Regions from separate parts of the Caballeronia sp. INML1 genome, predicted to be linked through region 2. Evidence: riboswitches for the same ligand, from Rfam matches in the RefSeq annotation. Region 2 holds a riboswitch; the other holds the start of a gene.

Region 1 (3,722 bases), on a different contig from region 2:
ACGTCGCCACGGCGAGCGCGATCCAGATCGCGGCCGCGCGGCTCGCGTTCATCGCACGCGCACGCTGGAGACACTCAGGCGCGTTGCTCACGACGGATGCCAGCCGAGCGTGATATAGGCGCCGCGCCGCGGCGTGTTGTACGAGTACGCAAGTTCATAGTCCTTGTCGAACAGGTTGTCGATGCGCGCTGTGACGTACCACGACTTCGAGACGTCATAGCGCGCCGAAAGATTCACGATGCCGTAACCCGCGAGCGTCGAATCGTAATCGTGGCGCTCTCCGCTCATGATCCACTCGCCGCCGACGCGCCAGCGCGCGATCGTGCGATGCACCGTGAGCGTCGCGAAATGCCGCGCGCGCCGCGTCAGATCCTCGTGATTCGTCTCGTCGACGGGATTCTGGAACGTGACGCCCGCGCGCACGTCGGTTGCGCCGACATGTCCCGCCCACGATCCCTCGATGCCCTGCACTTTCGCGCGCCCGACGTTCTGCGCGACATAGTAGAACCCGCCGTCGGAAACATAGTCGATCAGATTCGAATAGCGCGTCTGGAACAGCGTCACGCGCATCACGCCGAGCGCATTCGATGCGTACTGCAACGCCGCCTCGACCGAATGGCTGCGCTCCGGCTGGATCGACGGATTGCCGCTGAACGGATAGTAGAGGTCGTCGAAGCTCGGCGCGCGAAACGAAGCCGCATAGCTCGCGCTCGCCTTCCAGTGCGCATCGAAGTGATATGCGTAGCCCAGATAGTAGCTGTTCGCGCCGCCGAAATCGGAATACTGATCGTGCCGCAGATTCGCCTGCAAATCGTTCGCGCCGATGTGCCCCACGTAGCCCGCGAACACCGAATTCACGTGACGATCGGGCGCCGTGAACTGGTCGGAATCGAGCGTCTGATCGAGATGCTCGTAACCGGACAACAGCGTGTGCGCATCGGTGATCCTGAAATCGTTCTGCCACGTGTATTGCCGATTCTCCGAGTCGAAGCGGCTCGTATAGACGCCGTTCTGCTCGATATTCGCGCGATCCTGCCCCTGCGCGACCGTGAAGTGCGTGGTCCAGTTGTCGGTGATCCTGCCATTCGCGAACACCGACGCCGAACGCACGCGATCGTGCGCTTCGTTGATGTCGGATGGCTGGCCGTAGGCATCGTCGAAACTGTCGATGCCGTTCGATTGCATGAAGCGCACGCCCGCATCCCACTTGTCGCTGAACCGGTGGCGCAGCGTCGCCGCGACGCTCTCGTTCAGATAGCCGTTCGCGTTAGGATTCGCGCCGGGCGCGATCGCCGGATCGATCGACGAGAATCCATCGGTCTTTTCGCGTGACACGTTCAGGCTGAAGGTCGTGCGGCCGTCCTTGTCGAGCGCGCCGTTCACGCCCGCCGATTGACGCTGCGTGTGATAGCTGCCGTACTCGGCCTCGAAAGCGAAGCGCGGCGGATGCGGCTCGCCTTCCCTGGTGAAGATCTGCACGACCCCGCCAATCGCATTCGAGCCGTACAACGCCGATACATTGCCGTTCACGACCTCGACGCGCCCGATCTCATCGAGCATCAATTGCGATAGCTGCGCCGCGCCGAGCGACACCGATTCGACGCGCACGCCATCGATCAGAACGAGCGATTGCGACGACGCCGCGCCGCGTATGTAGACGCCCGAATTCGCGCCCGGTCCGCCGTTGCGCGTGACCTGCACGCCGGGCGCGAGCGCGACGAGGCCGAGCGCATCGTCGGCGTTGGCATCGGCGATGTCCTGTTCATCGAACGCCGATGTCTGCGGGATCGATTCGGCGAGCGGCTGCGGCGCGCGCGTCGCGGTGACGACGACTGGGGCAAGCGTTTGCGAGGCGCCGTCGGCGGCGTGCGCCGCGCCGGGGAGCGCCGAGCCGAAGACCGCTGCAACGAGCGCGACATGACGAGTGGGGCCGTTCTTGAGCGCGGCCTGTGGCAATACCATGAGTGAAGTTCCGTTTCGCATGAGCGCGACCCCGCTCCCCGCGAGGACGATGCGCGACGAACGCACTTGCGCATTGAGCGCCGATGCGTCGAACTCTGGCCGGTATCCGGGCTGACGACGGATCGTCTCGCCTTCCCGCGCATCGTGCGCAGTGGCGTCGACACGTTTCTTGCAGTGGATTCGAATAACAAACCCGGTGTGATGAAAATCCACACGTTTGCGCTGCAAAAACGCGCATGAGACGACTTGCAACTTGCGTTGCGGTCGCTTACCGTTGCGGGGGCAGCACAGGTTGGCTCATCCCGGGTGGGTCCCGGTCGGACTTCGGAGACTTCGCTCCCTGTTTCCCGTTTGACTGCATCCGCGAGATCCGCGAATGCGAGCACCAAAAAGTGCGGCAAGTGTAGGAGCGCGGGTTGGGGCCGTCAAGAAAACGGCACGGACAGAGTAGCGCGGCACATGACGAATCGAACGAGAATCGGCCGGCCTGTCCCCACGAGCGATGACCAGCGCTCGCCTTTTCTGCACACGAATGCATGGCGACATGCGCTTGATTCGAAGGATTAAGCGCGAGATCGCATGCTGTTACGTCTCGAAACGAGACAATTATCGGAAGCTCCGTTGAACCGCGCTAAAATGCGAGGTCTTTAGAGGACGCAGCACATGCTCAACGAACTCGAATCACTGTCAGGAAATATCGGCCGGCTGATCCAGATCAGCGAGCGCCACAATCAGGCGCGTCAGGCGCTGCAAGAACAACTCGAACAACTGCGCGCCGACTATGCGAACGTGCAGGCCGAACTTGCGCAAGTGCGTGAAGAGCGCGATACGCTGCAATCCGAACGCGACTCGCTCTCCGCGAAAATCGACGACGCGCAAGTACGCCTCAACGCCATTCTCGAAAAGCTGCCCCGCGCGAAGTCCGCGCAACATGCCGAATCCGACAATCAACTCGATCTCCTCGACGCCGATTCCCGGGAAGCACAGGAAGCGGAATTGCACGGCGAGCATCATCAAGGAGAGAAGGCATGACGACCACGCAGATCGAAGTATCCATTCTCGGGCAGCCGTATCGCCTCGCGTGCTCGCCGGAAACGGAAGGCGCATTGCGCGAAGCCGTCGCGCGCGTCGATGCCGAGATGAACAAGGTGCGTAATGCGAGCAGCGTGCGCGGCACGGATCGCATCGCGGTGATGGCAGCGCTTTCGCTGGCGTCGGAATTGCTTAAGCTGCAGGACAGCGTGCGTCACGGCGAGGCCTTCCCCGCCGAGGAAATCCGCCGCACGATGCATTCGATGAACGAACAACTGGGCGCGGTCATTGCGCAGTATGAAGCGCAGTGAGACGTCTGCGCGCTGAGTCAATCAGCACGCAATATCAATCGAAAAAAGAAACTGCCGATTTGCTCCCGAGAGGCTGCATAAGGCAAACGATTGGTGTAGAGTGACGGTTCCCTGCCTGGTTCGCCAAGGTCATATATTCCTTGAACCAATGCTACATTGGCACGGTTGCGGAACCTTGCAGCACGGGCGCGCGCGTCGCTAGTCCGATGTACCCGAAGTGTTGCTTACCGCGACCAATCTTGAACCCAGGTTCAGGATGCCGGCCTAGCGGCCGTGGCGGGGACCCATTCAAGAAACGGCATCGGTTTTTCCGATGCCGTTTTCATTTGCATCGACGATTTCCGCATAGCGAACCATCATGCGCTACTGGCTGATGAAGTCCGAACCGGACGAAGCGAGCATCGATCACCTCGCGCA
Region 2 (3,722 bases):
CGTTCGGGATGATAGATCGCGACCGCGGGCAGCGGCCTCGGCGGTTGCGGTTCGCGCCCGAAACCGAACGCGCGATGCGCAATCGAGCGCAGGAATTCTTCCGCATTGCGCGCGCCGCCTTCGCGTAGATAGCGCGACAGCTCGCGGCAAAACTCCGCATCCGCCGTGCTCTTGCCGATGAGATTCGGATCCTCCGTGAGATCGCCTGAAAACATAGCGAGCATCTGTTGCTCTTGCTTCGCGAGCGCGACGAGCCGCTCGATGCCATAGGGCCAATACGATTCGCCGCCGAGGTGATCGACGATCACGACCCTCGCGTGACGCAACACGTCGTCGACATAGAAATCGACCGATGCCGGCTGGCGTAAAAACGATTGATTCGCGAGCCGCACGTCGGGAAAGCCCGCTTCGAGTCGCGGAAAGACGCTCGCGAGCAACGCAAGCGTCGTGTCGGCGGAACTGAGCACCACGATCGGCGCACGTGTCTGCTCGATGCGCATGACGCCTTGCGCATCGTCGACGAAGCCTCCCGGTGTCGTGCGAAGCAGATGCATGGCTGTTACGCCTGCACGGAGGCGCTTGCGAGCGCCGCGTCGAAGGCACGTTGCAGCGCGTCGCGATCGAGGTCTTCGCCGATCAGCACGAAGCGGCTTTGCGTCTTCGCTTCATCGGCTTGCCACCGGCGATCGAAATAGCTGTCGAAACGACGTCCTACGCCCTGCACGACGAGCCGCATCGCCGCGCCCGGCAATGCCGCGAAACCCTTCACGCGATAGATCGTGTGATGCTCGACGAGCGTGTGCAACGCCGCGATGGCCTGCTCGCGGGATTCGACCCTGCCATGAACGACGACCGAATCGAACGCGTCATGATGATGATCGGCATGGCCTTCTTCGTCGGGCGAGCCGTGATGATCGTGCCGCAGATGGATCGTTTCTTCCGATGCAGCTCCGAGGCCGAGCAGCGTATGCACGTCGAGCCTGCCCATTTGCGCGGGCACGATCTTCACTTCGGGCGGGATCTCGGGGCGCACGAGCGCTTCGACTTTGTGCAGCGCTGCCTCGTCCATGAGGTCGGTCTTGTTCACGATGACGAGATCCGCCGACGAAAGCTGATCTTCGAACAACTCATGCAACGGCGATTCGTGATCGAGATTCGGATCGGCCTTGCGCTGCGCATCGACGGCGACGGGGTTCGACGCGAACTGGCCGCTTGCGGCAGCGGGGCCATCGACCACGGTGACGACCGCATCGACCGTGAACGCGTTCTTGATCGACGGCCAGTTGAACGCCTGCACGAGCGGCTTCGGCAACGCAAGACCCGATGTTTCGATCAGCACGTGATCGATGCCATCGCGCCGCTCGACGAGCTGCTCCATCACCGGATAGAACTCTTCCTGCACGGTGCAGCACAGGCAACCATTTGCGAGTTCATACAGATTGCGGTCTTTTGAGCCGGCTTCGTCGTCGCAGCCGATGCCGCAACCCTTCAGGATTTCCCCGTCGATGCCGAGCTCGCCGAACTCGTTGACGATGACCGCGATGCGCTTTCCTTTCGCGTTGGACAGGATATGGCGCATCAGTGTGGTCTTGCCGCTGCCGAGAAAGCCGGTCACGACCGTGACGGGGATCTTGCGGGTTTGCATCGTAGCTCCGTGGCTTCGTATGCGTGCGCTTCGTGTCGCGCGATGCGTGGCAACGCTGCGGCATGAAAAAGGAAAGCACACGCTTGAATGAACATGGGCCGCGCCGCATCCCCGCGACAGCGATCCTCCGTGAAAGTCTGGCCGGTATCCGGGCTGACGACCGCGCCGCTTCGCCTTCCCGCGCGTTACTACGCGCAGTGGCCTCGAAGCCGGCTTCCCGATCGTGCGATGAAAACATCGCGCGCGCGGGGAATCGCTTACCGTTGCGGGGGCAGCGCAGGTTGACGTCCGCTCGATCGGTCGAAAGGAACGTGTCCTGCTTCCCGTTTAACTGCGCACGAGAGAATCCGCGCGCGAGCACCAAAACTGCGTGAAAGTCTAGGCCCGGCGCGCGCGAGCGTCAAGAAATGACGCCGCTCGCGCGGTGTCATAATGTCGGCCCACGCAGCGCACTCTCGTCATTCACCATGAAATCTTCGATCGTTCGCATGAATGTGCCTGCAATCATGCGGCTCGCCGTCGGCATCGGCTGCAGGCGCGACACGAGCGCCGATGCGATCGAACATGCGGTGCGCGTCGCGCTGGGCACGCTCGAATTCGGCGACATCGCGATCGTCGCGAGCATCGATGCGAAGCGAAACGAAGCGGGCTTGCTCGCTTTCTGCGCACGTCATGGCCTGCCGCTGCGCTTTTATACCGCCGATGAGATCGCGCGCACGCCTCGCACGGCGATGTCACATCACGCGGCGAAACATATGAACGTCGATGGCGTATGCGAGCCATGCGCGCTGCTTGCAGGCAACGCGCACACGCTCATCGTGCCAAAGACGATCGGTTGCGGCGTAACTGTCGCGGTCGCAATGGCGCATGAACCCGATGCGAACGGAACATGAACACCGGTTTGGCCGTGGTGCGCGGGCGCGCCGTTTCGGCGAGCGGCTTTGCAACGGGTGGCTTGAACTTATCGCGGCAAAGCCAGACGAGAACGGCCAGCGCCACGAGTTCCAGATAGAGATAGAGCGCGTCCATTTCCTTGCTCCTGAAGTCGGTGATTGCGTGACTGCATGATGCCCACCGTCTGTTAGCGCAGAATTAAGCCGAAAACGCGGCCGCTGCTGATGTACGATACGGCCGTCTTTCGTCATGCAAAGACCCGCTGCAACCCCATTCGAATGGAGTCGATGTGAAAACCGATACCGAATCGCATCTGCGCATGACCCAGCGTCGCAAGGAAGGTCACGAGAAAAAGCAGGCCGCCGCCGATCATGAAAAAGGCCTGCTGATCGTGAATACCGGCAACGGCAAGGGCAAGACCACGGCGGCGTTCGGCATGGCCGTGCGCGTGCTCGGTCATGGGATGAAGCTCGGCGTCGTGCAGTTCATCAAGGGCGCGCTGCATACGTCCGAGCGCGATTTCCTCGGCGCGATCGCGCATTGCGATTTCGTCACGATGGGCGACGGCTATACCTGGAACACGCAGAACCGCGAGGCCGACATGGCCACTGCGCGCAAAGGCTGGAACGAGGCGCGGCGCATGATCGAAAGCGGCGATTATCAGATGGTCGTGCTCGATGAACTGAACACCGTGCTCAAGTATGAATATCTGCCGCTCGATGAAGTGCTCGACGTGCTCAAGGCGCGGCCCGCGATGCTGCACGTGGTCGTGACCGGCCGGCATGCGCCCGATGCGCTGATCGAACTCGCCGACCTCGTCACCGAGATGCGGCTCGTGAAGCACCCCTATCGCGAGCAGGGCGTGAAGGCGCAACGCGGCGTCGAGTTCTGAACGCAATGCCCGACTGCCCCGCTCTTTTCATCGGCGCAAGCGCGTCGCATCAAGGCAAGACCACGGTGACGGCCGCGCTTGCGCGCCATCACACGCGCCGTGGCCTGAACGTGCGCGTGTTCAAGACCGGCCCGGATTTTCTCGATCCGATGATCCTCGAGCGCGCATGCGGCGCGAGCGTGTATTCGCTGCATCTCTCGATGGTCGGGTTCGACGCGTGCCGCGCCTTGCTTGCACAGGCCGCCCGCGAGGCCGATCTCATTCTCATCGAAGGCGTGATGGGTCTTTTCG

What was found. A riboswitch is a leader RNA that binds a small molecule or an ion and turns the genes downstream of it on or off. The one in region 2 is predicted to bind cobalamin.
Region 1: another riboswitch for cobalamin. It lies ahead of NCR38_RS03160 (TonB-dependent receptor domain-containing protein); the one in region 2 lies ahead of cobW (cobalamin biosynthesis protein CobW).

What each region holds. Positions count from the first base shown of each region.
Region 1 covers NZ_JALQDT010000008.1:10,793-14,514, reverse strand. Annotated here, with positions in the region: gene NCR38_RS03165 (iron ABC transporter permease) at 1-52, opposite strand, end outside; gene NCR38_RS03160 (TonB-dependent receptor domain-containing protein) at 88-1,962, opposite strand; cobalamin riboswitch at 2,042-2,367, opposite strand; gene NCR38_RS03155 (hypothetical protein) at 2,626-2,994, shown strand; gene NCR38_RS03150 (cell division protein ZapA) at 2,991-3,305, shown strand; RNA gene ssrS (6S RNA) at 3,411-3,592, shown strand; gene NCR38_RS03140 (EVE domain-containing protein) at 3,664-3,722, shown strand, end outside.
Region 2 covers NZ_JALQDT010000051.1:409,831-413,552, forward strand. Annotated here, with positions in the region: gene cobN (cobaltochelatase subunit CobN) at 1-554, opposite strand, end outside; gene cobW (cobalamin biosynthesis protein CobW) at 560-1,645, opposite strand; cobalamin riboswitch at 1,767-2,025, opposite strand; gene NCR38_RS18050 (cobalamin biosynthesis protein) at 2,134-2,538, shown strand; gene cobO (cob(I)yrinic acid a,c-diamide adenosyltransferase) at 2,829-3,431, shown strand; gene NCR38_RS18060 (cobyrinate a,c-diamide synthase) at 3,437-3,722, shown strand, end outside.